DNA from 3 places in the Buttiauxella sp. AC142 genome. Region 2 is predicted to be linked to each of the others. Evidence: predicted binding sites of a transcription regulator. Region 2 holds the regulator's gene; each other region holds the start of a gene.
The links. Region 2 encodes Fur, which represses iron uptake genes when iron is present. Its sites were predicted from a motif close to ATAATAATGAGAACNACTATCAA; they were not measured.
Positions count from the first base shown of each region.

Region 1 (10,344 bases), 150 kb from region 2:
CGCCAGCACCATCGCAATCCAGGCGCGCTGGCGCTGGCCGCCGGAAAGCGTATCAACGGGTTGGTCAGCCAAATCCTCAATATTCGTCGCTTTTAACGCCCGTTCTACCGCCTGTTTGTCTTCTTCTCGCCAGCGAGAAAACATCGGCTGATGTGGATATCGCCCACGCGCCACCAGTTCCGCTACGCTGATATCGCCCGGTGCGCTGGAGTTTTGCGCCAGCAAACCCACGCGGCGCGCCACTTCTTTGGTCGCAAAACGGTGGATTTCATTGCCATCGAGCCACACCTGGCCGTGCATTGGTTTCATCAGGCGGCTAAGGGTGCGCAGCAGCGTGGATTTCCCGCAGCCGTTGGGGCCAATAATGGCGGTGAATTTCCCGTCAGGAATGGCAACGGTCAGACCGTCGGCGACCACATGATTGCCATATCCCAATGTGAGCTGTTCGCCATGCAGGCGCGGTGGAGCGGAAATCTGGCTCATTTTTTACGGGACTCCTGAATCAACAAGGCAATTAAATAGATACCGCCGAGGCTTACCGTGACCACGCCAACCGGCAACTGATACGGCATGAAAAGATGTTGAGCGCACAAATCTGCCGCCAGTAATAACGCCGAACCACAGAGCGCTGATTGCAGTAAACCCCAACGCGAAGTGCCACTCAGGCGACGCGCAATGTGTGGGGCGACCAGGGCGACAAACGAAATCGGCCCGGCAAGTGCGGTGGCGGCGGCAGTCAGAATCACGCCGGTTAACATCAGCATCAGGCGCGAACGCTCAACTGAAACGCCAAGCGCACAGGCGCTGTCATCGCCCATCTCCAACAAGCGCATCCGCCGGACCAACAATCCACCAACGACCAACGCCAACAGCATTAATGGTGCGGCCGGGAAGATTTTCCCCCAGGTTAAACCATTGAGCGAACCGGCATTCCACAGCCCGGCGGAGATGGCCGTTTCAAGCGAGGCGTGCAGCAGTAACCAGGTATTAAACGCGACCAGCATCGCCCGAACGCCGATACCAATAATGATCAGGCGGAAAGTTTCGATGCCGTTACGCCACGCGAGCAGCCAGACCACCAGTGCGGTAACAACGCCGCCGACCATCGCAGAGGTAGCAATAGCGGTTTGATGCTGGCCGAATAGCACCATGGCCACCAGCACGCCACTCCAGGCTCCGGTGTTAAAGCCCATCACATCCGGGCTGCCGAGCGGGTTGCGCATCAGCGACTGGAAAATGGCACCGCTCACGCCTAATGCCGCGCCAATGAGTAGCGCCATCACCACGCGGGGCAAGCGCCATTCGACAACGACGAGTGAAACATTACGCGGTGCGGAACCGGCCAGCGCGTCAATCACCTGGCCTACCGAAAGCGGTAAAACGCCGCTGCCCAGGCTCCACACGCCTAACGCGCAACTGAACAGCAATAGCGCCAGGCTGACGAACAGTAAGCGAGGAGAGAGACGGGTCATGCATTCGCTCCTTTGCGTTGGCGGCGCACCAGATAAATCAGCATCGGCGCGCCAATAAACGCGCTAACCACCGACACCCGCAGTTCACCCGGCACCAGCAGGCGACCAACAATATCGGCGAACAGCAATAGCGCAGGCGTGGCAATCAGAGTGACGGGGAGCGACCAGCGGTGATCGGCTCCGACCAGCCAGCGCGAAAGATGCGGCATCATCAGGCCGATAAACGCAATCGGGCCAACGGCTGCCGTCGCGCTGCCACACAATAACGTGATGGCGATTAAACCGAGCAATTGAGTGCGTGCAACTTTGCTACCCAGCGCGGTGGCGGTGTCGGTTCCCATGCTCAGGCTGTTGAGTGAACGGCTTATAAACAGGGCAATGGCGCAGCCTGCCAGCACGGGCAACACGATGATTTTCAGCGTTTCGAGGGTGCGAATATCCAGCGTTCCGGCCTGCCAGAAACGTAACTGGTCGTAAACCACCGGGTTAAGCAGTGCGATGCCGTTGCTGAGGCCTTCCAGCACGGCGGCAAGCGCAACGCCCGCCAGTGTTAAACGAACCGGGCTGAGTTGCCCGCCGCCCTGGCTTCCGGTAAATGCCACCACCAGGGCTGCGCACAGCGCACCAGCAAAGGCCATGCCGAGCAGGGCAATCGGTGAAGAAAAACTCCAGACCGCCGCGCCTAATACAATGGCAAAACTGGCCCCGGCATTGACGCCAAGCAGGCCGGGGTCGGCAAGGGGATTACGTGTCAGAGTTTGCATCAGCGCCCCGGCAAGGCCGAGTGCGCCACCTGCCAGAATGCCTGCCAGCGTGCGCGGAAGGCGAGCGTCGAGCACGATAGTGCAATCAGCACTTCGGCATTGACCGCTGAACGCATTGATAACGACCTCAACAGGCAGAGATTTTGCCCCAATAAGCAGACTCATCACCGCCATTAAGAGCAACAGCAAAAACAGAATCAGCAGCGTCACAACGCGTGTTGATGGCCGTGGAAATAACATAAATCCCTTTCATGAAAATTAATGATAGTTATTATCATTATCACTCTTATTTGTTTATGTTAGCATGAGCCGCCTCGCACCCGGAAAGAAAAATTCGCTTTAAGGCCCTGTAATGAACCGCAATTCTTTGCTGCTAAATCTCAGTTTGCTCAAGACTCATCCCGCTTTTCGCGCCGTCTTCCTTGCTCGCTTTATTTCCATTGTCTCACTGGGGTTACTCGGCGTTGCCGTTCCGGTACAAATCCAGACGCTGACCGGCTCCTCGCTGCAAGTCGGCCTCGCGGTGACGCTCACCGGCAGTGCGATGTTTATCGGCCTGATGATGGGCGGGGTGCTGGCTGACCGTCATGAACGCCGCCGTCTGATTTTGCTCGCCCGCTCCACGTGTGGCGTCGGTTTTATTGGCCTGACGATTAACGCCGCGTTGCCGGAACCTTCGCTGGCGGCGATTTACTTGCTTGGCGTGTGGGATGGATTCTTTGGCGCACTGGGCGTGACGGCACTTCTGGCGGCGACTCCTGCGCTGGTTGGGCGTGAAAATTTAATGCAGGCGAGCGCGATAACCATGCTCACCGTGCGCCTGGGTTCAGTGATTTCACCCATGATTGGCGGACTGCTTCTGGCGTCAGGCGGTGTGGTATGGAACTACGCGCTGGCTTCCGTCGGCACGTTTATCACGTTATTGCCGCTGCTGAGTTTGCCGAAGCTGGCACCGCCGCCGCAGGCGCGTGAAAACCCGCTGCTCTCGTTGTGGAACGGGCTGCGTTTCCTGGTCGGCCATCCGGTTATCGGCGGCATTGCGTTAGTCGGCGCGCTGCTGACGATGGCGAGTGCGGTGCGCGTGTTGTATCCGGCACTCGCCGGGCACTGGAATATGAGTGCGGCGCAAATCGGCCTGATGTACGCCGCCGTTCCGCTGGGGGCGGCAATCGGCGCGTTGACCAGCGGGCGTATCGCGCATCACGTTCGCCCGGGCATGATTATGCTGGGGACGGGAATCGTGTCGTTTATCTCCATTGGGGTCTTTAGCCTGATGCCGGTTTGGGGGCTTGGGCTGGCGTGCCTCACGCTGTTTGGCTATCTCAGCGCTATCAGCTCATTACTGCAATACACCTTAATTCAGACGCTGACGCCGGACGGGATGTTAGGGCGCATCAACGGTTTATGGACGGCGCAGAATGTGACGGGCGATGCGATAGGGGCGGCGATTTTAGGCGGGATGACGGTGGCGTTAACGCCAGTCGCAGCAGCGAGTTACGGCGGTTTAGCATTGACGTTGTGCGGCGTGGTATTGGCGATTGTGTTGGTGCAATTGCGCGGTTATTTGCAAGCCGCCCCGGAGCAAACCGAAGCGGCAACCGTCAAATAGCTACTTACTGGCAAACAACTGGCTCATCCGCTCCAGAATTTGCGTGGCGCTGTAATAATCCAGGCGGAAGGTTTCGGTGCCCAGCGCGTACACACGCTTATTCTGCACGGCAGGAATGTGTGAAAGCAGCGGGTTAGTTTCAAGCGCGGTGGCGTCTTTCTCATCGCTGGCGAACAGGAACAGGCTTTCACCGTTCAAACCGGCAGCCAGATTTTCACCACCCAATTGCACGATATCGTGACGTTTCCCCATGCTTTGGCTGGCATGAACCGCCACCGGCAAAGTGGATAACGTGAAGCCAAGCTGCTGGAGCAATTTCCCTTGCGCAGATTCTTGCGTCCAGAGGTTTGCCGAGCGTGAAGCTGGGGTGTAAACGAGTGCTGTGACGGGCTGCGGTGGCAGCGTCATATGCATTTTGGACTCGCTCAATTGCTTGTCAAAACTGGCAATTCTTGCGGCGGCTTGCTTTTCATGCCCGGTGATTCCGCCCAACTGCGTGAGCAACTGCTGCCAGCTTTTATCGTCGTAATTGATGACCAGCGTTGGGGCAATGGCAGAGAGTTGATCGTAAAGGGCGAGGGCAGAATCACCGCCGGTGGCGCTAATTAAAATCAGATCCGGCATTTGCGCGGCCACCGCTTCGGCGCTTGCTTCACCAATGTACAAACGCTGAACATTGCGTGCTTTCGCGACATCGCCCCACTGGCGCAGGAAACCTTGTGAATCCGCCATGCGATTTCCAGGCGTGGTTGCACCGCTTGCGACCACAGGCGCGTCAATCGCCAGCAGCGAGCCGGTTAACGTCACGCTGGTTGACACAATGCGCACTGGTGCTTGTTCAAATGTGTGCGAGCCGTGGCTGTCGGTAATGGTTCTTGGCCAGTCGGCGGAATGGGCGAGGTGACTCAAACTCAATAATACGAGTGTGGGAATTGTTAAAAAAAATTTAGCCTTTGTTGACAGCATGTCCTTTTCTCTTTAGGTTACGACACCGAAAAGCAAATGATAATCATTATTACTATCTTTTGTCATGTTTTTACGGAGGATGCATGGAAACGTCAATGGCGAAGCCGCCACAAGAAAAGCAGCTTACATCCACGCCAGGGCAAGCGGTGAAGCATTGTGCAGACAGTTTTTTCTTTATGTCGCCTTACCGCAGTTTTTCCACAAGCGGCTGCTTTACCCGTCTGGATACCCCGGCGCTAGACGGCGCACATTCCCATGGTCATCTGCAAACTCAGTTGCGCGAAGCATTCGACAACGCCCGCAAGCACGGCATCGAAAAGCCTGTTGTCGTAGGGGCTATCCCATTTGACCCGCGCCAGCCTTCCGCATTATTCATCCCCGAAAGCTGGCAGCCGTTTTCACGCGCACAGCATCAGGATGCGGCTTGCCAAAAACGCGGCGGCCAGGCGCTGAATATTGCCTCGCGCCAGGCGATTCCTGAACAAGAAAAATTTATGGAAATGGTAGCCCATGCCGCCACCGCTACCGCCCAGCCGGATATTGATAAAGTGGTGCTCTCGCGCCTGATTGATATTGAAACCGATGCGGTTGTTGATCTCGACGTGCTGCTTAATCGCCTGATAAGCCAGAACCCGACCAGCTATAACTTCCACGTGCCGTTGCCGGATGGCAGTTCGCTGGTCGGCGCCAGCCCGGAATTGCTGTTACGCAAATCAGGCAAGAATTTCAGCTCCTTGCCACTCGCGGGTTCGGCGCGTCGTGATAAAGATAATATCCAGCGCGACAGCGAAATTGGCGCGCAGTTACTGCGTTCCACCAAAGACCGCCACGAACACGGCCTGGTAACGCAAGCGATGCATGATGTTTTGCTGCCGCGTAGCCAGTATTTAACGCTTTCCGACACGCCTGAATTAATCACCACGCCGACCTTATGGCACCTCGCCACGCCGATTTACGGCCAAATTAAAGACAGCCAGGACAACGCACTTTCTCTGGCTTGCCTGTTGCACCCGACGCCTGCGTTAAGTGGCTTCCCGCATGAAGCAGCACAAAAACTCATTGCCGAGCTTGAGCCGTTTGACCGTGAACTGTTTGGCGGGATTGTCGGCTGGAGCGACGCCGAGGGGAATGGTGAGTGGGTGGTGACGATTCGCTGCGCGCGCGTCGGCGGTAAGCAAGTGCGACTGTTTGCAGGCGCAGGCATCGTTCCTGCGTCATCGCCCGAATCAGAATGGCGCGAAACCGGCGTCAAACTTTCCACCATGCTCAACGTTTTTGGAATTAAATAAATGGCTATCGAATTTACCCGCTGGCCGGATGACCTGGCTGCCCGCTACCGCGAAAAAGGCTACTGGGCGGATTTACCGCTGACCGATATTCTCACCCGCCAGGCCAAAAATGACGCGATTGCGTTAATTGAAGGTGAGCGCCATTACAGCTACCGCGAGCTGGAACTGGCCGCTACTCGCCTGGCGTGTGCGCTAAAACGACGCGGCCTGAGCAATGGCGAAACCGCGCTGGTGCAGTTGGGCAACGTGGCGGAGTTATATATCACGCTGTTTGCGCTGCTGAAAATTGGCGTGGCTCCGGTGAACGCGCTGTTCAGCCATCAGCGCACTGAAATGGAAGCATATGCCCGCCAAATTGAACCGGCGGTGGTGATTGCCGATCGCAAACACAATTTGTTCGCCCACGATGATTTCCTTGATGCGCTGTGCCAACAAAATCCCTCGCTGCGCATGGCGGTATTGCTTAATGAAAACGATCGCGAACGTTCGCTGAGCGCATTGATCGGCGAGCCGGAAGAGAACTTTGTCGCCACCCCATCGGCGGCTGACGAAGTGGCTTTCTTCCAGCTTTCCGGCGGCAGCACCGGCACGCCAAAACTGATTCCACGCACGCACAACGATTACTACTACAGCATTCGCCGCAGCGTGGAAATCTGCCGTTTTGATGCCAATACCCGTTTCCTGTGCGCGATTCCCGCGGCGCATAACTACGCGCTGAGTTCGCCGGGTTCGCTGGGCGTATTTTACGGCGGTGGGCGCGTGGTGCTGGCAAACGACCCAAGCGCGACGCTCTGCTTCCCGCTGATTGAACGCCACCAGATAAACGTCACCGCGCTGGTGCCGCCTGCTGTCAGCCTCTGGCTGCAAGCGATTGGCGAGTGGGGCAGCAATAAATCCCTCGCATCTTTAGAACTGTTGCAAGTGGGCGGCGCACGTTTAAGCGAAGCGCTGGCTGCACGCATTCCGGCAGAAATTGGCTGCCAGCTACAGCAAGTTTTCGGCATGGCTGAAGGGCTGGTGAACTACACGCGCCTGGATGACGACAATGAGCACATCTTCAAAACCCAGGGTGTACCGATGTGCCCGGACGATGAAGTTTGGGTGGCAGATGAAAATGGTAATGCGTTGCCGCACGGTGAAGTGGGCCGCCTGATGACGCGCGGGCCGTACACCTTCCGTGGCTATTACCGCAGCCCGGAACACAACGCCAGTGCCTTTGATGCCAACGGTTTCTACTGCTCGGGCGACCTGATTTCTATTGCCGAAGACGGTTACATCACGGTTCAGGGGCGCGAGAAAGATCAGATCAACCGTGGCGGAGAAAAGATCGCCGCTGAAGAGATCGAAAACCTGTTACTGCGCCACGAAGAGATCGTTCATGCCGCGCTGGTTTCGATGGAAGACAGCCTGCTGGGCGAGAAAAGCTGCGCGTTTATCGTCGGCCTGCGTCCGTTCCGCGCCGTAGAGATTCGCCGTTATCTGCGTGAACTCGGCATTGCGGACTTCAAACTGCCCGATCGCATTGAAATCGTTGAAAACCTGCCGCTGACTGCGGTGGGAAAAGTGGACAAAAAACGTTTGCGCCAGTTGATTGCTGATAAGCAACTGGCTTCCTGATAGACGGAGAATTTATGGCTATTCCAAAACTGAACGCATACACCTTACCGACGGCTGCCGACATCCCGGAAAACAAAGTGAATTGGGCGTTTGAGCCTGAGCGTGCGGCGCTGCTGATTCACGATATGCAGGAATATTTCATTGATTTCTGGGGCGATAATTGCCCGATGATCCAGCAGGTTATCGCTAACATCGCTGCGCTGCGCGATTACTGCAAACGCCACAACATTCCGGTCTATTACACCGCGCAACCTAACGCTCAAAGCGATGAAGATCGTGCGCTGCTGAACGACATGTGGGGACCGGGTTTAAACAAACATCCTGAGCGTCAGAAAGTGGTCGCGGAACTTGCGCCAGACGAGCACGACACTGTGCTGACCAAATGGCGCTACAGCGCGTTTATCCGCTCGCCGCTGGAACAAGTGTTAAAAGAAACGGGCCGCAATCAGCTGATTATTTGCGGCGTGTACGCCCATATCGGCTGCATGACGACGGCAACCGACGCGTTTATGCGTGATATCAAACCGTTTATGGTGGCCGATGCGCTGGCAGATTTCAGCCGCGAAGAACACATGATGGCGCTCAAATACACCGCAGGCCGTTCCGGGCGCGTGGTGATGACGCGTGATTTATTGCCGGAAGCGGCACCGCAGAATAAAGAGCAACTGCGTGAACTCGTGCTGCCATTGCTTGATGAATCCGACATTCCGCAAGATGACGAAAACCTGATTGATTACGGTCTGGATTCGGTGCGCATGATGGCGCTGGCGGCTCGTTGGCGCAAAATTCACACGGATATTGATTTCGTGATGCTGGCGAAAAACCCGACGATCGACGCCTGGTGGGCGCTGCTGTCGCGGGGTTCCTGAGCATGAACATCGACTTTAGTGGCAAAACCGTTTGGGTAACTGGCGCGGGAAAAGGCATCGGCTATCACACCGCAAGGGCGTTTAGCGACGCCGGGGCGACCGTCGTCGGCCTCGATCTGGCCTTCCCGCTGGAAGTCTATCCATTTGAAACTGAAGTGTTAAACGTGGCGGATGCCGAACAGGTTGCCGCCGTTACGCAGCGTTTATTGAGCAACGAGCCACAGCTTGATGTACTGGTGAATGCGGCAGGAATTTTACGCATGGGGGCGACGGACGCGCTGGCGTTGCAGGACTGGCAGGATACTTTTGCCGTAAACGTAGGCGGGGCGTTTAATTTGTTCCGCGCCGTCATGCCGCGTTTGCGCGAACAGCAAAGTGGGGCGATTGTCACCGTCGCATCGGACGCGGCCCACACGCCGCGCACCGGAATGTCGGCGTATGGCGCATCAAAAGCGGCGCTGAAAAGCCTGGCGTTAACGGTCGGCCTGGAGCTGGCACCGTTCGGCGTGCGTTGTAATGTGGTGTCGCCCGGTTCGACCGATACCGATATGCAGCGCACGCTGTGGAAAACGCCGGATGCCGAGCAGCAGCGCATTCAGGGATTCCCGGATCAGTTCAAACTGGGCATTCCGTTGGGCAAAATCGCGCGTCCGCAGGAAATCGCCAGCACCATTCTGTTCCTCGCCTCATCGCACGCCAGCCACATTACATTGCAGGATATTGTGATTGACGGCGGCGCTACGCTGGGAGCCTGAATGAGTCTCTGGAAACGGCAGTTATCGCTCGACGAGCTAAACCAAACCAGCGCCGGAACGATGGTTGAGCATCTCGGTATTGTTTACACACGCATGGACGACGAAAGCCTGGAAGCGGAAATGCCGGTCGATAACCGCACCCAGCAGCCGTTTGGTTTGCTGCACGGCGGCGCGTCGGTGGTGCTGGCGGAAACCCTCGGGTCGATGGCGGGATTTATGACGACCACTGACGGGCAGTGCGTGGTGGGAACGGAGATAAACGCCAGCCATCATCGCGCTGTTGCATCCGGGTCAGTGCGCGGCGTATGCAAACCGCTGCATCTTGGGAAGACTTCCCAGGTGTGGGAAATTGCCATCTTCGACGCGCGCGGCAAGCGGTGTTGCACGAGTCGGTTGACGACGGCGACGATAGGGTGAATTTGTGGTGGATGACGTCTGGCGGCTTATCCACCCTACAAAACCGCATGTCATTCGTAGGTCGGATAAGCGCAGCGTCATCCGGCAGCTTTTCTCCCCCGCCGCACCCCGCATCGTGATCTCCTTAACAAGCTGATGTAAAGACCTGGTCAAACCACTCCATTCTCTCGTTTCAATATTGTTAAATCCACGTGCTTGATCTAGAACAAATCGGTAACACCTCTGCTTCTGGTCTACACATGGAAAACAAAGATGAATAATCCAGGGAAACACCTCATATGGGCTGTGCTTGCACTGATCGGTGCATTCGCGCTCGGCTATATCGCACTCAATCGTGGCGAACAGATAAACGCATTATGGATTGTGGTTGCTGCAATCTGCGTCTACCTCATCGCTTATCGTTACTACGGCTTGTTTATCGCTAAACGAGTATTAACCGTTGATGCCACTCGTATGACGCCAGCCGTGCGCCATAACGACGGGCTGGACTATGTTCCGACCGACAAGAAAGTGCTGTTCGGTCACCATTTTGCTGCGATTGCGGGGGCGGGGCCGCTCGTCGGGCCGGTGCTTGCCGCGCAAATGG
Region 1 covers NZ_CEEDCH010000001.1:994,971-1,005,314, forward strand. The annotation lists gene fepC (iron-enterobactin ABC transporter ATP-binding protein) at 1-483, opposite strand, end outside; gene fepG (iron-enterobactin ABC transporter permease) at 480-1,472, opposite strand; gene fepD (Fe(3+)-siderophore ABC transporter permease) at 1,469-2,476, opposite strand; gene entS (enterobactin transporter EntS) at 2,589-3,845, shown strand; gene fepB (Fe2+-enterobactin ABC transporter substrate-binding protein) at 3,846-4,811, opposite strand; gene entC (isochorismate synthase EntC) at 4,895-6,100, shown strand; gene AC0IWZ_RS04490 ((2,3-dihydroxybenzoyl)adenylate synthase) at 6,101-7,717, shown strand; gene AC0IWZ_RS04495 (isochorismatase) at 7,732-8,586, shown strand; gene dhbA (2,3-dihydro-2,3-dihydroxybenzoate dehydrogenase) at 8,589-9,341, shown strand; gene entH (proofreading thioesterase EntH) at 9,342-9,758, shown strand; gene cstA (pyruvate/proton symporter CstA) at 10,011-10,344, shown strand, end outside.
Region 1: a site for Fur is predicted at 2,498-2,520, ahead of fepD (Fe(3+)-siderophore ABC transporter permease). Genes of this name have one in related genera too.

Region 2 (10,344 bases):
TGCTCGCTCCATGATTAGCCCGGTTGTTTGCAGCAATATCGACGACTACAGCGGTCTGGTTATCCAGGCGCAAGGTTCCGTCGTTGCAGGCCAAACGCCTCTGTATGAAATTAAAGGCAAATAATCGCTCCTGAGTTATGTACCCAAAATAATGCGAGTTGCATCGCGGCGGCAAGAGAACGAGTCCCGATGAGCTTAGTGTACTAAGTGATTCGGGTGAGTGAACATAACCAACAAAGATGCAACTTGAAGTATGAAGGGTAAGATTGTGCCTTTAGCGGCTGGGGAGTCTTTTCTCCAGCCGCTTTTTTATGGCTTCCGCCGACCCTTCCCAATCCCCTTATTTATTCAACAAAAGGTTGTTTCCGACGCTTGCTTATAAGATCATGGGCGGATAACTAAAGTTTTTGCACAGAGGAACCCGCGATGAGTGAGGCCGAAGCCCGCCCAACTAACTTTATTCGCCAGATTATTGATGAAGATTTGGCCAATGGTAAGCACACCAGCATTTGCACCCGTTTCCCGCCAGAGCCAAACGGCTATCTGCACATCGGCCATGCAAAATCCATCTGCCTGAATTTTGGTATCGCGCAAGATTATCAAGGCCAGTGCAACCTGCGTTTCGATGACACCAACCCGGTAAAAGAAGACATCGAATACGTTGATTCCATTAAGCACGATGTTGAATGGCTCGGTTTCCAGTGGTCCGGCAACATCCGTTATTCCTCTGATTATTTCGACCAGCTGTTTAACTACGCGGTTGAGCTTATCAATAAAGGTCTGGCGTATGTCGATGAACTGACTCCGGAACAAATCCGTGAATATCGCGGCTCATTGACCTCTCCTGGCAAAAACAGCCCATATCGCGACCGCACCGTTGAAGAAAACCTCGCGCTGTTTGAGAAAATGCGTAACGGTGAGTTTGCTGAAGGGACTGCGTGCCTGCGTGCGAAAATCGACATGGCTTCGCCGTTTATCGTCATGCGCGATCCGGTTATTTACCGTATCAAGTTTGCCGACCACCACCAGACCGGCAGCAAGTGGTGCATCTACCCGATGTACGACTTCACCCACTGCATTTCCGATGCGCTGGAAGGCATTACGCACTCCCTGTGTACGCTGGAATTCCAGGACAACCGTCGCCTGTACGACTGGGTGTTGGATAACATCACTATTCCTGCGCACCCGCGTCAGTACGAGTTCTCACGCCTGAATCTCGAATACTCCATCATGTCCAAGCGCAAGCTGAACCTGCTGGTGACTGAGAAGGTTGTAGAGGGTTGGGATGACCCACGTATGCCGACCATCTCTGGTCTGCGTCGTCGTGGTTACACTGCCGCTTCTATTCGTGAATTCTGTAAGCGCATTGGTGTGACCAAGCAAGACAACACCGTTGAAATGGCTGCCCTGGAATCTTGTATCCGTGACGACCTGAACGAGAACGCGCCGCGTGCGATGGCGGTTCTGGATCCGGTAAAAGTTATCATTGAAAACTTCCCGCAGGGCGAAGTTGAAATGGTCACGATGCCTAACCATCCTAACAAACCAGAGATGGGTAGCCGTCAGGTGCCGTTTAGCCGTGAAATCTACATCGACCGCGCTGACTTCCGTGAAGAAGCCAACAAACAGTACAAGCGTCTGGTGCTGGGCAAAGAAGTTCGTCTGCGTAATGCATATGTGATTAAAGCCGATCGTGTTGAGAAAGATGAAGCAGGGAACATCACCGTGCTGCATTGCTCCTACGATCCGGACACATTAAGCAAAGACCCTGCTGATGGACGTAAAGTGAAAGGTGTAATTCATTGGGTCAGTGCTGAACATGCATTGCCGGTTGAAATCCGTCTTTACGACCGTTTGTTCAGCGTGGCGAACCCTGGGGCTGCTGAAGATTTCTTGGCCACAATTAACCCGGAATCTCTGGTCATCAAGCAAGGTTTTGTCGAGCCAAGCCTGAAAAATGCCGAAATCAGCAAAGCGTATCAGTTCGAGCGCGAAGGTTATTTCTGCCTGGATAGCCGTTATACAACAGCTGAAAAACTGGTGTTTAACCGTACCGTCGGGCTGCGTGATACCTGGGCCAAAATGGGCGAATAACCCTAAGGTTACATGGTCAATGTATGACAAAAACGCCGCAAATCGCGGCGTTTTTTTTTCGCTTTAGAATCATCTGGTTAAACATTTCTTCACATTCGCGTTGCGAATTAATGTTATTTGCGCTCCTCACTGCAAAATTTTCACGGTCAATATCGGAACATTAATAATTCTTTGTTTAATTATGTGAGCGCTCTCATGTAGAGTTTTGTATGTTAATAATTTCAATTATCCAGATAAAACTCTTGAGTCGTCATTTGTTACAAATACTCATAAATTATGTGCTCTCTGTCATAATATCGGAATGAACTCTTACAAAGTCGTTGATAATTCGCGTCGCGAAAAATAGTCTTAAGGAAGCAGTAATGCGGGCAAATATTCATAACCGCTTTAGCCGTTAGGCATTTTTACTTTTTTCGCTACATGACGTCTTTTAACGTCCAGCGATTATTTATTCGTCAAAGAGGAATTTTCTATGCGTACGTTTAGTGGCAAACGTAGTGCGCTGGCGCTTGCAATCGCAGGTGTTACGGCTCTTTCAGGATTAGTGGTCATCCCTCAGGCAACGGCAGCAGGTTTTATTGATGATTCAACGCTGACCGGCGGCGTTTATTACTGGCAGCGTGAGCGTGACCGTAAAGACGTCACAACGGGTAAATACGAAACTAACCTTGCGCACTCCACATGGAACGCAAACCTGGACTTCCAGTCAGGTTATGCCGCAGACATGTTTGGTCTGGACGTTGCGGCCTTTACTGCTATCGAAATGGCAGAAAACGCTAACAGCGGTCACCCAAACGAAATCGCATTCTCCTCTTCTAACAAAGCTTATGACGAAGATTATTCCGGCGATAAGAGCGGCATCAGCCTCTATAAAGCAGCGGCTAAATTCAAATACGGCCCGGTATGGGCGCGTGGTGGTTACATTCAGCCAACCGGTCAAACTCTGTTAGCACCACACTGGAGCTTCATGCCTGGTACTTACCAGGGCGCAGAAGCTGGTGCAAACTTTGACTATGGCGATTCTGGTGCGTTGAGCTTCTCCTACATGTGGACCAACGAGTATAAAGCTCCGTGGCACCTGGAAATGGACAAGTTCTATCAGAACGATAAGAACACCAAAGTTGAATACTTACATTCACTTGGCGCGAAATATGACTTCAAAAATAACCTGATTCTTGAGGCCGCATTTGGCCAGGCTGAAGGTTATGTTGATCAGTATTTCACTAAGGCGAGCTACAAATTTGATATCGCGGGCAGCCCGTTAACCACCAGCTACCAGTTCTACGGCACGCGTGACAAAGTTTCTGACGGTAGTGTGAACGATCTGTACGACGGCACCGCATGGTTGCAGGCATTGACTCTCGGATACAGAGTCGGCCAGGTTGATTTGCGCCTTGAAGGAACCATGGTTAAGGCTGATGGCCAACAGGGCTACTTCCTACAGCGTATGACGCCAACCTACGCCTCTTCCAACGGTCGTCTTGATGTGTGGTGGGATAACCGCTCTGACTTCAACGCCAACGGTGAAAAAGCGGTATTTGCAGGCGCGATGTATGACCTGAGCAACTGGAATCTTGCGGGTTGGGCGGTGGGCGCTTCTTATGTTTACGCATGGGATGCCAAACCAAGCTCCAAACCAACCACAGACGGTTACTACGATGCGGATAACCGCCTGAAAGAATCTGCGTACAGCCTTGATGCGTTGTATACCGTTCAGGATGGCCGTGCGAAAGGCACTCTGTTCAAACTGCACTTCACTCAGTACGACAACCATTCCGACATCCCAAGCTGGGGCGGTGGTTACGGCAACATCTTCCAGGATGAGCGTGACGTGAAATTCATTGTTATCGCACCGTTCACCATCTTCTGATTCGAATCCGGGCGTGAAAACGCCCGGTTTTCTTAAGGATATCAAGCATGAAAAAAATCGTTCTGACAGTGGTGATGGCGTTAGGTTTGAGTGCGTGTGCGCAGCAACAACCTAAAACGGCTCCGGAAGATACGAAACTAAAACAAGCGTATAGCGCCTGTATTAACACCGCAGAAGGTAATCCGGATAAAATTCAGGCCTGCCAAAGCGTGTTGAATGTACTGGCTCAGGAAAAAGAGCATCAGGATTTCGCGAAGAAAGAAACGGTTCGTACCCTGGATTACCAGAACTGTATTCAGGCGACCCGCACGGGTAATGATCAGGCGGTAAAAGCTAAATGCGATAAAATCTGGCAAGAGATTCGCGCTAACAACAAATAATGGTAGTGCGTAAGCCATAAAAAAACCGGTGAGTGTCCTCACCGGTTTTTTTATGCATGGCTCCTGAATCAGAAGCCAGAATATACGGATTACCTTTCGCTGATTTCGTGTGCGTTTTCATCAGTACGGCAATCACCTTCAGCGCAGTGACCGTAAAGGTACAGGCTGTGGTTAGTCAGACGAATGCCATGACGTGTTGCGATTTCGCGCTGGCGGGCTTCGATTGAATCATCACTGAATTCAATAACCTTGCCGCAATCCAGACAGATCAGATGGTCATGGTGATGCTGCTGCGTCAGTTCGAATACGGATTTGCCGCCTTCGAAATTATGACGAGTCACAATGCCTGCATCATCAAACTGGTTGAGTACACGATATACGGTGGCGAGACCAATCTCTTCACCCATATCAATCAGACGTTTATAGAGGTCTTCCGCACTGACGTGGTGGTTCACCGGCCCCTGCAACACTTCAAGGATTTTTAATCGCGGAAGCGTGACTTTCAAGCCGGCTTTCTTTAATGCGGTATTATTGTCAGTCATGCGGAAATTGTCCTGTTGCTTAACGATTCGCTCGGACTCAGGGTGAGCGTTAAGATGAATGCGTCTCATTATAGAACTGCCACTTCTAAATGGGAACCGCAAGTATTATGCATAATCAAGCTAAAAAATGGCGGCTGAGTCGCGATTTGTTTGCCTTGCTAGCTTTTTGATCAGGAGGTCATTGTACAGGGACAAACTGAAAAGTTAAAAATTTGTAGCAATTATTTTAATCGATAATATCTATCAATGTGACGCAACCCGTTTAAAAGCTGCGTCACATCCAGAATCAGGCGTTGATGATATCAGCCAGGTTCAGCTCGTCAGAAACTTGCTTGACCCATTTCTGAACGCGTTCAGCCGTCAGTTCTGGTTGACGATCTTCATCGATAGCCAGACCGACAAAGTGATCGTCGTCAGCCAGGCCTTTAGAGGCTTCGAAATGGTAGCCCGCAGTTGGCCAGTGACCGACGATAGCTGCGCCGCGTGGCTCAATGATGTCGCGGATAGTACCTAACGCGTCACAGAAGTATTCTGCGTAATCTTCCTGGTCGCCACAGCCGAACAGAGCAACCAGTTTGCCATTGAAATCAACTTCTTCCAGCGTCGGGAAGAAATCATCCCAGTCGCATTGTGCTTCACCGTAATACCACGTTGGGATGCCGAGAAGCAGAATATCGAAGCCTTCCAGGTCTTCTTTGCTGCTCTTAGCAATGTCATGCACCTCAGCAACTTCTTTACCGAGCTGTTTTTGAATCATTTTCGCGATATTTTCGGTGTTACCAGTGTCGCTGCCGAAAAAAATGCCTACGATTGCCATGAGTAAAATAACCTCTTGATACTTAATGGTATGGTGGCTGCTATTTGGCCACAGATAGGGCAATCATAGCAGAACACTTCGTGGTGCGGAAACTGCTATCGCCCCGGTGTGCACAGACTGCAACATTGCATACCAGGACATAGCACTAAAACTAACTGAGATGCTGCTTCAGTTGTGCGAGTAGTATCTCTTCAATCAGCTCACTACGGCTGATATTGCGCGCTTCAGCCAGTTGGTTGAGAGCATCTACCGCATCGTTATTGAGCTTTAGCTCCACTCGCTTCAGGCCGCGTACTTTATCGCGCTTGAGTTGATTGCGTTTGTTGATACGCAATTGCTCATCACGCGTTAGCGGATTTGTTTTTGGTCGCCCCGGGCGACGCTCGTCCGCGAACAGATCTAATGTAGTACGGTCCGTTTGTTCTTTTGCCATGATTAGACTACTGACAGGGAATTCAGGTGGCACTGAGCGGGGTGCTCTGGCGCAATTTAGCGCGCAATCATACATCAGCATGGCTTGCGCGCCAACGCGTTAGCCGCAACTTGCGGCCAGTCGGTTTGTTTTTAATCAGTTTGCTGCGGATTCATCAATATAACGATGAATTGCGCGCAAAACAGCATCAGGTTTTTCGGCGTGAACCCAATGACCAGCACCGGCAACCACATGCGCACGGGCCTGTGGGAACTGCGAAAGCAGCTGTTCGCGGTGAGATTCGTCAACATAAGGAGATGCACCCCCGCGAATAAACAGCGCCGGTTCGTTCCAGGCAGGGATGTTTTTCCATCCGACAATATTCTCATATTGCTCCCACAGCACCGGCACATTGAATTTCCATTCGCCATCGGCAAAGGATTTCAGCAAAAACTGAATCACGCCCTCTTCATCAAGATGCTCGCGCATAATGACGGCGGCTTGCTGGCGAGTTTTAACGTCTGCCTCGGTAACTGCATTAATCGCTGCAAAAATCTCATCGTGGCGACGCACTTGATAATCCACCGGGGCGATATCAATCAGCACTAATTTATCAACACGTTCCGGGGCGATGGCGGTTAACGCCATTGCCACTTTCCCGCCCATAGAATGGCCGATAATAATGGCTTTCTTAATGCCATATTCATCAAGTGTTTCAACCACATCCTGCGCCATCGCAGAGTAGTTCATTTCTTCGCTACGCGGCGATAACCCATGATTGCGCAGATCAATCTGCAATAGCGAATGATCCTGTCCAAGGTCACGGGCCAGCACGCCGAGGTTATCAAGGCTACCAAAAAGACCGTGAATAAGGACGATGGGAGAATTACTAGTCAATTGTTGCGCAGTTTGCAGGCGAGCATTCAATTTCATGGCAAAGTTCTTTTTTTTTACTTCGTGAGGTTAGGGTATCATAACGGCATTCTGCCGCACTGCCGCAAATTTCCAGTTTAGTCTGACTTTGTGGGGTGACAAAAGCTTGGCGCTACCCGAGGTTGGGATTTGTCCTTATAATCCCAACAACTTGTATTCAGAAAAGATATCGCACTGGATTAAGATGAAAACAATTGAAGTTGATGACGAGCTCTATCGCTACATTGCCAGCCACACGCAGCACATTGGTGAAAGCGCGTCCGATATTTTACGGCGCATGTTGAAATTTACCGCCGGTCAAACTCCTGCTACACCTGCATCTACCGGCCAGACGGCGGCAACTGCTGCACCTGCCCCGGAAGCCAAACCTGTAAACAAAGCACGCGATCGTGTTCGTGCGGTGCGTGAATTGCTGCTGTCTGATGAATATGCGGAGCAAAAGAAAGCCGTTAACCGTTTCATGATGGTGCTTTCGACTCTGTATACCTTAGATGCTCATGCTTTTGGTGAAGCGACCGAGTCGCTTCACGGTCGCACCCGTGTCTACTTTGCAGGTAACGAGCAAACGCTGCTGCAAAACGGTAACCAGACCAAACCTAAGCATGTCCCAGGTACGCCATACTGGGTTATCACCAATACCAATACAGGCCGTAAATGCAGCATGATCGAACACATCATGCAATCAATGCAATTCCCGGCGGAATTGATTGAAAAGGTTTGCGGCACAATTTAACACCTCGCGTCAGAAGGAAAGGCCAATGGCTAACCACCCTCGTGCAGGACAACCGGCACAACAGAGCGATTTGATTAACGTAGCCCAACTGACGGCCCAGTATTACGTGCTGAAGCCTGAAGTGGGGAATAGCGAACACGCGGTGAAGTTCGGAACTTCCGGCCACCGTGGTAGTGCGGCACGTCATAGTTTCAATGAACCTCACATTCTGGCGATTGCTCAGGCGATTGCTGAAGATCGTGCAAAAAATGGCATTACCGGGCCGTGCTACGTTGGCAAAGATACCCACGCGTTATCTGAACCTGCGTTTATCTCCGTGCTCGAAGTGTTGGCTGCAAACGGTGTGGATGTCATTGTGCAACAGGCAAATGGCTACACGCCAACGCCTGCCATCTCGCACGCTATTCTGACGCATAACAAAAACGGTGGCGCACTGGCCGATGGTATTGTCATCACGCCTTCGCACAACCCGCCGGAAGATGGTGGTATCAAATACAATCCGCCAAATGGTGGTCCGGCTGATACCAACGTCACCAAAGTGGTTGAAGATCGCGCCAACGCATTGTTGGCCGCGGGTCTGAAAGATGTAAAACGCATCTCTCTGGATAAAGCCTGGGCAAGCGGTCACGTACAAGAACAAGATCTGGTGCAGCCGTTTATCGAAGGGCTGGTGGACATCGTTGATATGGCCGCCATCCAGAAATCGGGTCTGAAATTGGGTGTTGATCCGCTCGGCGGTTCCGGTATCGAATACTGGCAGCGCATAGCGAAACACTACAATCTGGATCTGACGATTGTTAACGATCATGTCGATCAAACCTTCCGCTTTATGCATCTGGATAAAGATGGCGCTATCCGCATGGATTGCTCCTCCGAATGCGCAATGGCGGGTTTGCTGGCGCTGCGTGACAAATTCGATCTGGCATTTGCTAACGACCCGGATTACGACCGCCACGGTATCGTCACGCCTGCTGGTCTGATGAATCCGAACCATTATCTTGCAGTTGCGATTAACTACCTGTTCCAGCATCGCCCACAGTGGGGCAAAGACGTTGCAGTCGGTAAAACGCTGGTTTCTTCAGCAATGATTGACCGCGTGGTCAACGATTTAGGCCGTAAACTGGTAGAAGTACCGGTTGGTTTCAAATGGTTTGTTGATGGTTTGTTTGATGGCAGCTTCGGTTTTGGCGGCGAAGAGAGCGCCGGGGCATCATTCCTGCGTTTCGACGGCACTCCGTGGTCTACCGACAAAGACGGCATCATCATGTGCTTGCTGGCGGCCGAAATCACTGCCGTTACCGGCAAAAATCCGCAGCAGCATTATGACGAACTGGCAGCCCGTTTCGGCGCGCCTAGCTACAACCGTCTGCAAGCTTCTGCCACTTCTGCGCAGAAAGCGGCGTTGTCTAAACTCTCCCCAGAAATGGTGAGCGCCAGCACCCTGGCAGGCGACCCGATTACCGCACGCTTAACGGCAGCTCCGGGTAACGGCGCATCCATTGGCGGTTTGAAAGTGATGACCGACAACGGCTGGTTTGCAGCCCGTCCGTCTGGTACTGAAGATGCCTACAAAATCTATTGCGAAAGTTTCTTAGGCGCGGAACACCGCCTGCAAATTGAGAAAGAAGCGGTAGAGATTGTCAGCGAAGTGCTGAAAAACGCGAAGTAATTCGTAGAACTGAAAAAGGCGCCGTTGAGGTGCCTTTATTGTTTGTAGAATCTACAACATAAACCGATAACCAATCCCCGTTTCCGTCAACAAATGCGCCGGGCGCGCCGGATCGCTTTCCAGCTTCTGGCGCAAATGTCCCATATAAATGCGCAAATAGTGACTGTGTTCCACGGCATTTGGCCCCCAAACCTGGTTGAGCAACTGGCGCTGTGTCAGCACTTTTCCATGGTTATTGAGCAGGGTAGCAAGCAGGCGAAATTCGATAGGTGTGAGGTGGATTTCGGTGCCATCGCGGGTAATGCGACGGTTGGCGAGATCAACGCTGATATTTGAAAACTGATAAACCGGATCGGGCTGCGCAAGGCTTGCATGGCGACGTAGGACGACACGCAGTCGCGCTTGCAGTTCACCGATCCCAAACGGTTTGCTGAGATAGTCATCAGCTCCGGCATCCAGCGCGTCAATCTTCACTTGCTCATCGCTACGCGCGGAAAGCACCACAATCGGCGTCTGGCTCCACTGGCGGAAATCACGGATAAAATCAATGCCGTCGCCATCGGGTAAACCGAGGTCGAGAATCACTAAATCAGGCTTGCGTGTCGCGGCCTCAAGCAAACCGCGTTGCAGCGTCTCGGCTTCGTGGACGCGTAATGATTCCGCCTCCAGCGCGGTGCGCAAGAAACGGCGGATCTCTTTTTCGTCTTCAACTATCAGAACGGATATCACAGCGTCTCATTCATCTCAGCAAGTTCGGGCGGCGGGGGAAGGGGTAAAATAACATGGAAACTGGCTCCGCCTTCCACCCGATTAGCCGCAATAATTTTTCCGTCGTGGACTTCAACAATCGCCTGGCAAATTGCCAGCCCTAAACCTACGCCTGGGATTGCCGAC
Region 2 covers NZ_CEEDCH010000001.1:1,142,519-1,152,862, forward strand. The annotation lists gene nagE (N-acetylglucosamine-specific PTS transporter subunit IIBC) at 1-124, shown strand, start outside; gene glnS (glutamine--tRNA ligase) at 427-2,094, shown strand; gene chiP (chitoporin ChiP) at 2,567-3,964, shown strand; gene chiQ (ChiQ/YbfN family lipoprotein) at 4,012-4,344, shown strand; gene fur (ferric iron uptake transcriptional regulator) at 4,434-4,886, opposite strand; gene fldA (flavodoxin FldA) at 5,173-5,703, opposite strand; gene ybfE (LexA regulated protein) at 5,855-6,136, opposite strand; gene ybfF (esterase) at 6,272-7,048, opposite strand; gene seqA (replication initiation negative regulator SeqA) at 7,233-7,781, shown strand; gene pgm (phosphoglucomutase (alpha-D-glucose-1,6-bisphosphate-dependent)) at 7,807-9,450, shown strand; gene kdpE (two-component system response regulator KdpE) at 9,502-10,179, opposite strand; gene kdpD (two-component system sensor histidine kinase KdpD) at 10,176-10,344, opposite strand, start outside.

Region 3 (10,344 bases), 2.7 Mb from region 2:
GAATCAACCAGCCAACTTGCCGAAGAGATAAAGTTTATTAACTGGTGCCGAACGGTACAACCTTCAGCGAATATCATTGCTTACACTCGTAATCATAAAGTCAGTGTACTGAATTATATTGCCGCTTTGGGGGTGAAAGTCATTATTTCCCAATATGAGCCAACCGCGACTTTCTCCGATCTGGTCAGTAAATCTTTTAATTCAAAATCAATGCTGTGTAGCCCGATCGTTAAAAGTATCCTGGAAGAAAGAATTACCACTGAGTTAACGGTGTGCGAAGTTCAGGTTATCGGGCAATTATTCCTTGGACATAATGTTAGCCAGGTGGCGCATAACTTAGGGCGCGATATCAGAACGGTGAGTGCGCACAAAAGGCATGCCATGGAAAAACTGGGACTAAACTGCGAGAAAGATCTTCACGTTTTAGGTTGTGCGTTGTCAGGAAAATAGCGGTTTTATAAGGAGATAAAAATGCAGGAAAGCAAAACAAGGATTTTTTTGCGTAATCCATTCTGTCGCGCGGCTATTGTAAGTAAGCGGCCATTAATGTGTGAGGGTTTACAGGTGATTATGGCAGAGAAGGCGCCGAAGTCATCGCTGGTTTTACTGTCTGACTACTCACAGCTTACACCCGAAGTATTGCTTCAGATTGATGTCGTGGTACTAGAGTTGGACAGTTCGCTGCAAGAAGTTTTCAATGAATGTGAACTCCTTAATTCACTGAAAAATCAGTATCGGCAGGTTCACTGGATTATCACCTTGCCCGCCCATTTGACAAATATCGCCATTGAACGCCTGCTGACTTCCAGAACGTCATTACTTTCTTTGCATGAGCCGATGAGCAGTTTTATTGAGCATGTCTTTAATAGCGGCGGCGAAGTCGAAAGAATTAGCAGGCTGTTATTGCAAGAGAAAGCGGCGCAATCAACATGTGCGGAAGTGGTCAGTACGAATCTTACTTTTTCTGAGCGTCGTGTGTTACGGCTAATCAGCAAAGGTTGGCAATTGACGCAAATTGCGACTCTGCTCGAAAAAAATTATAAAACCATCAGTGCGCAAAAAAGCAGTGCGCTGCGTCGCCTGTCATTGAAAAGTGATGCTGAAATGTTTGCCTGGATGATCAGTGAACAGGGTATGCAAGAGCTGAATTTGTCGCCGCGCAACCCGGTAATGTGAAGTTTGTCAGATATGACTGAGGAGAGTTAGCCTATCCTCAGTTTTCTGTTTATTGGCAAACATCGACCCAATGTGCGGCGGTGAGTTCTGCCATGCGAGTCGGGGAAATCCGTACCGCGCTATGAGTCGCCCCGGCCGCGGGTAAAACCTCTTCGTACTGTTTCAGTGAAATATCACAATAAACCGTTAAAGGATTCTCCAGACCAAACGGGCAAACGCCGCCTACGGGGTGGCCTGTCCAGATAACCACTTCGTCGCTGCTTAACATGCGAGCTTTGGCACCAAATACGGTTTTGAGTTTCTTATTATCCAGACGTGCATCACCTTTCGCGACAACCAGCACGACCTGATCTTTTATTTTCAACGACAATGTTTTAGCAATTTGACCCGGTTCAACATTATGAGCCGCTGCAGCCAGGGCCACCGTTGCCGTGCTTTGGTTCAGTTCTATGATGTCGATATCAGGGGCGTTTTCGGCAAAAAATTGCCGGACGGACTGCAGGCTCATGCTTTTCTCCCATTTTAGCCAGCAAATAATTTGGCATAAGTCTGTGCTATATGTAAACCAGTGAAATTCGCCCTCTGAATGCTGAGTGAAAGGGTGATGTTGTGATGTGAAATGCCTAAAGAAGCCAAAGATTCAGTGATTTCTCGATCTTCTTCACAATCACTGCAACCGGTTTCAGTAACCGGTTGCAGTGCATGAAATAGCGATGAATACTGAAACGGTCACCTTCCTGTATCCAATAATAAGAGCAGCCTATGTCTACGAATCATGCAGCCTTTAATTTGATATTTCGCTTTGTAGAAAACTACGTTAGCCCTGTCGCTGGGCGAATCTCCTCACAACGCCACGTGATGGCGATCCGTGATGGGTTTATCTCTGCGATGCCATTTATGATTGTCGGTTCGTTCCTGCTGGTCTTTGCTTATCCTCCATTCTCGCCAACCACCACCTGGGGTTTTGCGCGTGCGTGGCTGGACATGGCAAAACAGTTTGAAGGGCAAATTCTGACGCCGTTTGATATGACGATGGGCATTATGTCTATCTACATTTGTGCGGCTATTGCTTACAACCTCGGTAAACACTATGTGAAGTCGCACGGCCTTGATCCGTTCATGTGCGCGATGCTTTCGCTGATGGCATTTTTGCTGGTGGCGGCACCGAAAACCAAAGGCGTCATGCCAATGGATAGCCTTGGCGGAACGGGGATCTTCACTGCGATCCTGGTTGCGATTTATTGCGTTGAGATGATGCGTTTCCTTAAAGCGCACAATATTGGGATCAAACTCCCAGACCAGGTGCCACCGATGATCAAAAACTCTTTTGATCTCCTGATTCCGGTTCTTGTTGTGGTGCTGACGCTTTATCCGCTGAGTCTGTTTATTCAGTCGCAGTTCGATATGCTGATTCCACAAGCGATTATGTCGGTGTTTAAACCGCTGGTGTCTGCGGCTGACTCATTGCCTGCGATTCTGCTGGCGGTGCTGATTGGCCACCTGCTTTGGTTTGCCGGGATTCACGGTGCGGCTATCGTTTCCGGTATGCTGCAAATGTTCTGGCTGACCAACCTGGGTATGAACCAGAGCGCACTGGCACAAGGTGCACCGCTGCCACATATCTTTATGGAAGCGTTCTGGACGTTCTTCATTGTGGTGGGTGGTTCGGGTGCAACGATGGGGCTGGTGATTTGCTACCTGCGTAGTAAGTCAGCGCACCTGCGCTCAATTGGCCGCCTGAGTATCGTTCCTACCTGTTTCAACATTAACGAGCCGGTCATTTTCGGTACACCAATCGTTATGAACCCAGTGTTCTTTATTCCCTTCCTGCTGGCACCGATGGTGAACGCCGTTCTGGCCTGGGGAGCAATGAAGATGGATTTAATCGGGCGTGTGATTTCAGTTGTACCATGGACAGCTCCAGCACCTATCGGCGCTGCATGGGCACTGGGTTGGGATTTCCGCGCAGCAATTCTGGTGATTCTGCTGGCCGTTGTTTCTGCCATCATCTACTTCCCGTTCTTCAAAGTGTACGAGAAGCAATTGCTGGAACAAGAAGCAGAAGAAGCACAAAAAGCGTCTGGCGAAGAGAGCCAACAGGCGGCTTAATTGGATAGTGAGAAATGAGATGAAACGGTGGGGAAACCCGCCGTTTTGTTTTATGACTTTAAAGTGCAATCACCGCAGCGTTGAACATCCGGCAGTTTATAGCGCTGGCAGCAAGTACGACGTACCAACAAACCCTCACGAAGGATAACGGTGCGATAGAGCGGGTTGTCCTGGCCGTTTTTCAGCTGTTTTTCAAAGAAACAGACGTGGCGTAACTCGGCAATTGTGGATTCATCCAGCAGTTCTCTAAGCTCACCAAAAAACCAGTTCAGCAAATATCCAGTATTACTCCAGATAAGTTTCCCGTTAATTTCGCCGCTATTTTCCAGAGCATCAACCACCGGCATTAGCCCGGTAACAAGCAACTTTTCCAGGCGTTGAACTAACGGCTGCGTGGTGGCAACTTTGTCTTCCTGAATATCTAACCAGAAAGTGGCGGCTCTACCCGTTTCGTGAAATTCCACCTGGATGCGCTGATGATCGATATCCAACGCCCGCGGCTGCGTCACGAGCGCCATCACCAACGGTGGGACCAGTAAACCCAGATACCATTGCGCCCACAGTGACTTTAGTGGTTTTCCCTCACGGGCAAGCTGTGGCTGATTACGATAAATATGGTCACTGTAGCTGGCAAGAAGGGAGGCAAGGGTTGCTGGTTGCGACCATTGGCGGAGAGTCAGGCTGTTTGCGGGCGCAGATTCGTTGAGTTTGATGATGTCGTTGAAATAGGGTCTGTGCGCGGTGAATGATGCCCGTAGCTCATCCGCAAGCGTGGGTTGTACGCTCGCAAAAGGCGGTTGCCACGCCAGATAATCATCAAACTGTGTAGATTGAAACGCCATCGACAAACAAGACCACTAATACAAATGATAATGATTGCCAATCCTATCTATAGATAATGCCTTTGGCAAGGCCATTTTATGCGCAATAAAAAAGGGAGGAAGTTATGCGGTATTGGTTTAAGCCGGTAGCAGTGAATCGCTAATCAGGATGCTATTACGACCCTGACGTTTTGCCCGATAGAGTGCGGTATCTGCCTGGCGGAGTGCTTCTTCAATATCGGAATGCTCAAGTGCTGCGATACCAATACTGGCGGTCACATGAGTGGCGACGTCGTCATTAAACAGGTGAGGGATTTTCAAATCGTACACGCGTTGGCGAATTCGCTCTGCCGTTTGAATGGCGCGTTCGGCATCAATATCCGTCAGCAATATCATAAATTCTTCGCCGCCATAGCGCGTAACGACATCACGTGAGCGAACTGCATCGCGAATCGCGGCTGAAACATGCGTCAGAGCCTGGTCGCCCATGCTGTGGCCGTAGTTGTCGTTGTAGGCTTTGAAATGATCAATATCTAACAGCAGAACGAAATGCTGGCCTGAGCCTAACGCCAGGATGGTATCAAGACGGTTACGGAACCCACGGCGGTTATACAAACCCGTGAGTGGATCGAGCATACTCAAATCATTAAGCGTTTCTTTTTCTTCGAGTAATTTATCCATCAATCGACGGGTGAAATTATCATTACGTTTCTGAATGATATGTTGAATCGTGATGCCAATTCCGGGGAGGACGACTGAATACAATACACGTGGCCAGTTTTCGCCATGGTCGAGCCATAAAATGACGGCGGTTGCGGGCAAGCATGATGCGAAAAAGGCCTGGATATTATTGATAAAAGAAATCGAGCCAATAAATAATATCGCCAATAAAGCGATAATGAGGAAATTAAGATCGACGACAGGCATCGCACTTACTTTTATATAGATATGCCAGGCCCAAAGCAGCCCAATAATTAACGAAACCACATTAATATTAATTAGTTTCTTTTTGTTAATGAACTGCCAAAGCAGACACGACAGGCTGATCACCAGCACCATGATGATGGGCGCGGTGAAATGTTGAGTGTTGGCTGACGGCGACACGATACTAAATCCCGCAGAGAATGCGTTCAGTAATAAAAATAAACGCAACGAGAGTTGATGCTTCCCTTTGAGTAATGCGCGCCAGGTTGTTGCTGTCATATCAGAATAGTTCTTACACTCATGCTCAACGTTATGTTGTTGAATAATATTATAAAAAGAGATAGGCGAAGTGATGATTCAATGTGATTATATATTTTTTATTTATGGATTTAACATCGTTGCTCAATCTATCACCTTAAGGAAAATATGTCATCAGATGATGAGGAATGCTTAACATTTCTAATGTAAAACGGTGAATACACCAGGCTGACAAACGAGAAATTATATCATATGATATTGGTTATCATTACCACTTGGTGCAATAGCTATGATTTTACAACGGCGGTTAGAAAGCGGGTGGGGAGTATTGATTCCTGGAGGGGTTGTTGCTGCTTTGCTGTATCTTGATCTTACGTTTAGCGAGTGGCGGGTGCTGATTGTATTGGGGTTATTGGCGACCACGGGCATGTTGTACCATAAACGGTTACGTCATTTTGTGCTGTTGCCATCATGCGTTGCATTTGCCAGTGGGCTTGCGCTTGTGATGATGAATCTGGAAGCAATGAAATAGGGAAGTAAAACTGAGAATGACAAGAGTGAAGCGAGAAGAGGGTGATAAGAGTTGGTGCGAAGAGAGGGACTTGAACCCTCACGCCCGTTAGAGCACTAACACCTGAAGCTAGCGCGTCTACCAATTCCGCCACCTTCGCAAATCAAGTCTTATCTAAGATATCGCCTTCGCATTGGTGCGAAGAGAGGGACTTGAACCCTCACGTCCGTAAGAACACTAACACCTGAAGCTAGCGCGTCTACCAATTCCGCCACCTTCGCGCAGTGCGAACGATATCTTGCGTGGTTAATGGTGCGAAGAGAGGGACTTGAACCCTCACGTCCGTAAGAACACTAACACCTGAAGCTAGCGCGTCTACCAATTCCGCCACCTTCGCATACCCACAACACCGAAGTATTGTAACCACGGAGGCGCATTCTAGATGTTTTCTGCGCGTCGTCAACAGTTAATTTAGCGCCGCTTTTCTAATCGCTGCAAAAAGCGGCACAACAAAGTGTTAGCGCTTCTTCACGCCACGCATAACAACTGAGCGGTAAACTTTGAAACGACCTGTCTGGGCGATAACTTCGTGGTTGCCAAACGTTTCATCCAGCACGTCTGGATACGCCAGGAAGGCGTTAGCCACGATACGCAATTCACCGCCCATATTCAGATGACGAACCGCACCACGAATCAGCTGGTGAGCTGCATCAAGGCTGGTTTGCAGGCCATCATGGAATGGTGGGTTAGAGATAATCATATCAAAACGACCATTCACTTCGGAATAGACGTTACTGGCAATAACTTCGCCTTCGATTTCATTGGCAGCAAGCGTTGCACGGCTCGCAGCAACGGCCGGAGCAGAAACATCACATAAAGTCAGACGGACTTTTGGGGAATGTTTGGCAAGCGTTACTGCCAGCACACCCGCACCACAACCGACATCCAGCACTTTACCTTTAGTATGCGCAGTGAGCGTGGAAAGCAGCAGTTTACTGCCGGTATCCAGGCCATCACGGCTAAACACGCCTGGCAGAGTTTTGATCGTCATATCATTGTGTTGATATTCATCCCACCAGGAATGTTCATCAAATTGCGGTTGTTTTTCCAGACGACCGTGATAGAAGCCGCAACGACGCGCGCTGTCGATTTTATTGAGCGGGCTGAATTCTGCGAGCATTTGCTCAGCACTACGAACGCCGCTGCGGTTTTCACCGACCACAAAAATGTCGCTGCCAACCGGCATCAACGACAAAATGTTCATCAACTGGAACTGAGCTTCTGGCTTGTTCTTCGGCCAGTAATAAATCAGGGTATTGCAATCGCCAAGGGTGCTGGCATCAGCCACCAGGCCATATTGCGCGTCTTCGCCCATCTGTGCGCTTAAAACCTGCCAGTGGTGAAATTGTTGTGTATGGACGCGACTTGCAGCCGTTTCAAAACGGGCCGGCAGATCGTCTTGTAAATCACCGGCAAACAGCACGCGGCTCTCGGTAAAATCATCGCTATGGCGCAGCAGCACTTCACTTGCCGGGGTTAACGCAGACATCAGGACACTCCTATTAAAGCAGAGCGGCGATTATAGAGCTTTAATGGCGCATATTCGATGAATTTGCTATATTTGCGCCCCAATTGGCACTCTCAACAGGTTTCGCTATGCCTTATATACCTTTGCGACGTGACTGGTTGTTACAACAACTGGGCATTACCCAATGGGAGCTGCGACGCCCGGCCGCGTTACAGGGCGAAATTGCCGTCTCACTGCATGAAAACGTCAAATTACTGATGGTTGCCGAAGACCTTCCGGATCTCAGCGATCCGTTGGTAAACGATGTTTTACGCAGTTTAAATCTGAGCGTACAGCAGGTTATGCAACTGACGCCTGAACGAGCTGCAATGCTGCCAACTGACAGCCGCTGTAATAGCTGGCGATTGGGTGTGAGTGAAACGCTCCCCATTCCAGGTGCGCAGTTAGCGACTCCCGAGTTAAACGAGCTTTATCACAATGGCGCGGCGCGAAAGGCGCTGTGGCAGCAAATTTGCGAACATGAAAACGATTTCTTCCCTCACCACCAGTGACTTGAGCCAGGCATACGCCATTGAACTTCGCAGCCATGCTTTCCCATGGAGTGAAAAGACCTTCGCCAGTAACGAAGGTGAGCGCTATTTAAATTTACGTCTCGACGTAGATGGCAAGATGGCGGCGTTTGCAGTGACGCAAGTCGTACTGGATGAAGCGACGCTGTTTAATATTGCGGTCGATCCTGATTTTCAACGTCAGGGTTTGGGCCGCCAGTTGCTGGAGCATTTAATCAGCGAACTGGAAAAGCGAGATGTGTTTACCCTCTGGCTTGAAGTGCGCGCGTCGAACACGGCAGCGATTGCACTCTATGAGAGCCTGGGGTTTAACGAGGCGACGATTCGCCGTAACTACTACCCCACAAAAGAGGGTCGCGAAGATGCCATCATCATGGCATTACCGTTAGGCTAATTTGAAAAAGGTGTGTTGATGAACTGGGACTGGATTTTATTTGATGCTGACGAAACGTTATTTACCTTCGACGCTTTCGGCGGCCTACAGCGGATGTTTCTTGATTATAGCGTGACGTTTACCGCTGAAGATTTCCAGGATTACCAGGCTGTTAACAAACCTTTGTGGGTCGATTATCAGAACGGTGCCATTAGCGCCCTTCATTTGCAGCATCAGCGTTTTCAGGGTTGGTCGGAAAGATTGTCGGTGCCTGCAGGCGATTTAAATGCCGCTTTCCTCAACGCGATGGCTGAGATTTGCGTGCCATTGCCTGGCGCGGTGTCTTTGCTTAATGCCCTAAAAGATAAAGTAAAAATAGGCATTATCACCAACGGCTTTACGGCGTTGCAGCAAATTCGACTTGAGCGTACCGGCCTGCGGGATTACTTCGATTTGTTGGTGATTTCTGAACAAGTAGGTGTTGCAAAACCCGATCGTAAAATTTTTGACTATACCTTTGAGCAAATGGGCCATCCGCCGCGCGATCGCGTATTGATGGTTGGCGATACCGCAGAGTCCGATATTTTAGGCGGCATGAATGCGGGAATCGCGACCTGCTGGCTCAATGCCCACGCAAGAAGCTTGCCGGAAGGCATCCGACCGACCTGGGAAGTTGCCTCATTAAATGAACTGGAGCAATTGTTGTGTAATTGATGAATGCATCGACGCTGATTGTTAAACCTGACCTGATGGGTAAAATAGCCGCCAGGTAATGTTCATTTGCCGCGCAGCTTTGCCTGTGCGCAATTCACAGAAGATTCTATTATGACTTTGTCTCCTTTTTTACAAGAAGTGGGGAAACGCCGCACTTTTGCGATCATTTCTCACCCCGATGCCGGTAAAACGACTATCACTGAAAAAGTGTTGTTGTTCGGACAGGCCATTCAAACCGCAGGTACGGTAAAAGGCCGTGGCTCCAGCCAGCATGCAAAATCTGACTGGATGGAAATGGAAAAGCAGCGTGGTATTTCGATTACCACCTCGGTAATGCAATTCCCGTATCGCGATAGCCTGGTTAACCTGCTCGATACCCCAGGGCACGAAGACTTCTCCGAAGATACTTATCGTACTCTGACTGCGGTTGACTGCTGTTTGATGGTTATCGACGCCGCGAAAGGTGTAGAAGATCGTACCCGTAAGCTGATGGAAGTTACCCGTCTGCGTGATACGCCGATCCTCACCTTTATGAACAAACTCGACCGCGATATTCGCGACCCGATGGAAGTGATGGATGAAGTTGAACGTGAGCTGAAAATCGCCTGTTCACCGATCACATGGCCAATCGGTTGTGGCAAGTTGTTCAAAGGCGTTTATCACCTTTATAAAGATGAAACCTATCTCTACCAGACCGGTAAAGGCCACACCATCCAGGAAGTGCGCATTGTTAAAGGGTTAGATAACCCTGAGCTGGACGCGGCTGTAGGTGAAGACCTGGCGGCGCAATTGCGTGACGAACTGGAACTGGTTCAGGGTGCTTCTCACGAATTTGACCGCGAGTTGTTCCTGGAAGGCGAACTGACCCCGGTCTTCTTCGGTACTGCATTGGGTAACTTTGGTGTTGACCATATGCTCGATGGCCTGGTTGAGTGGGCGCCTGCGCCAATGCCACGTAAAACTGATACGCGTGTTGTGGAAGCGGCGGAAGATAAATTCACCGGTTTTGTGTTTAAGATTCAGGCCAACATGGACCCGAAACACCGTGACCGCGTTGCGTTTATGCGTGTGGTTTCCGGTAAATACGAAAAAGGCATGAAACTGCGCCAGGTTCGTACCGGCAAAGATGTCGTGATTTCTGACGCGCTGACCTTTATGGCCGGTGACCGTTCGCACGTTGAAGAAGCCTTCCCTGGCGATATCATCGGCTTGCATAACCACGGCACCATCCAGATCGGCGACACCTTCACCCAGGGCGAGATGATGAAGTTCACCGGTATTCCGAACTTCGCGCCGGAACTGTTCCGTCGTATTCGTCTGCGTGATCCGTTGAAACAGAAACAGTTGCTCAAAGGTCTGGT
Region 3 covers NZ_CEEDCH010000001.1:3,874,489-3,884,832, reverse strand. The annotation lists gene AC0IWZ_RS18015 (LuxR C-terminal-related transcriptional regulator) at 1-450, shown strand, start outside; gene AC0IWZ_RS18010 (helix-turn-helix transcriptional regulator) at 571-1,176, shown strand; gene AC0IWZ_RS18005 (YbaK/EbsC family protein) at 1,226-1,684, opposite strand; gene AC0IWZ_RS18000 (PTS sugar transporter subunit IIC) at 1,939-3,285, shown strand; gene fhuF (siderophore-iron reductase FhuF) at 3,336-4,127, opposite strand; gene AC0IWZ_RS17990 (GGDEF domain-containing protein) at 4,245-5,309, opposite strand; gene AC0IWZ_RS17985 (DUF1435 domain-containing protein) at 5,581-5,820, shown strand; tRNA gene AC0IWZ_RS17980 (tRNA-Leu) at 5,873-5,959, opposite strand; tRNA gene AC0IWZ_RS17975 (tRNA-Leu) at 5,994-6,080, opposite strand; tRNA gene AC0IWZ_RS17970 (tRNA-Leu) at 6,110-6,196, opposite strand; gene rsmC (16S rRNA (guanine(1207)-N(2))-methyltransferase RsmC) at 6,317-7,348, opposite strand; gene AC0IWZ_RS17960 (DNA polymerase III subunit psi) at 7,456-7,878, shown strand; gene rimI (ribosomal protein S18-alanine N-acetyltransferase) at 7,847-8,290, shown strand; gene yjjG (pyrimidine 5'-nucleotidase) at 8,309-8,983, shown strand; gene prfC (peptide chain release factor 3) at 9,095-10,344, shown strand, end outside.
Region 3: a site for Fur is predicted at 4,146-4,168, ahead of fhuF (siderophore-iron reductase FhuF). Genes of this name have one in related genera too.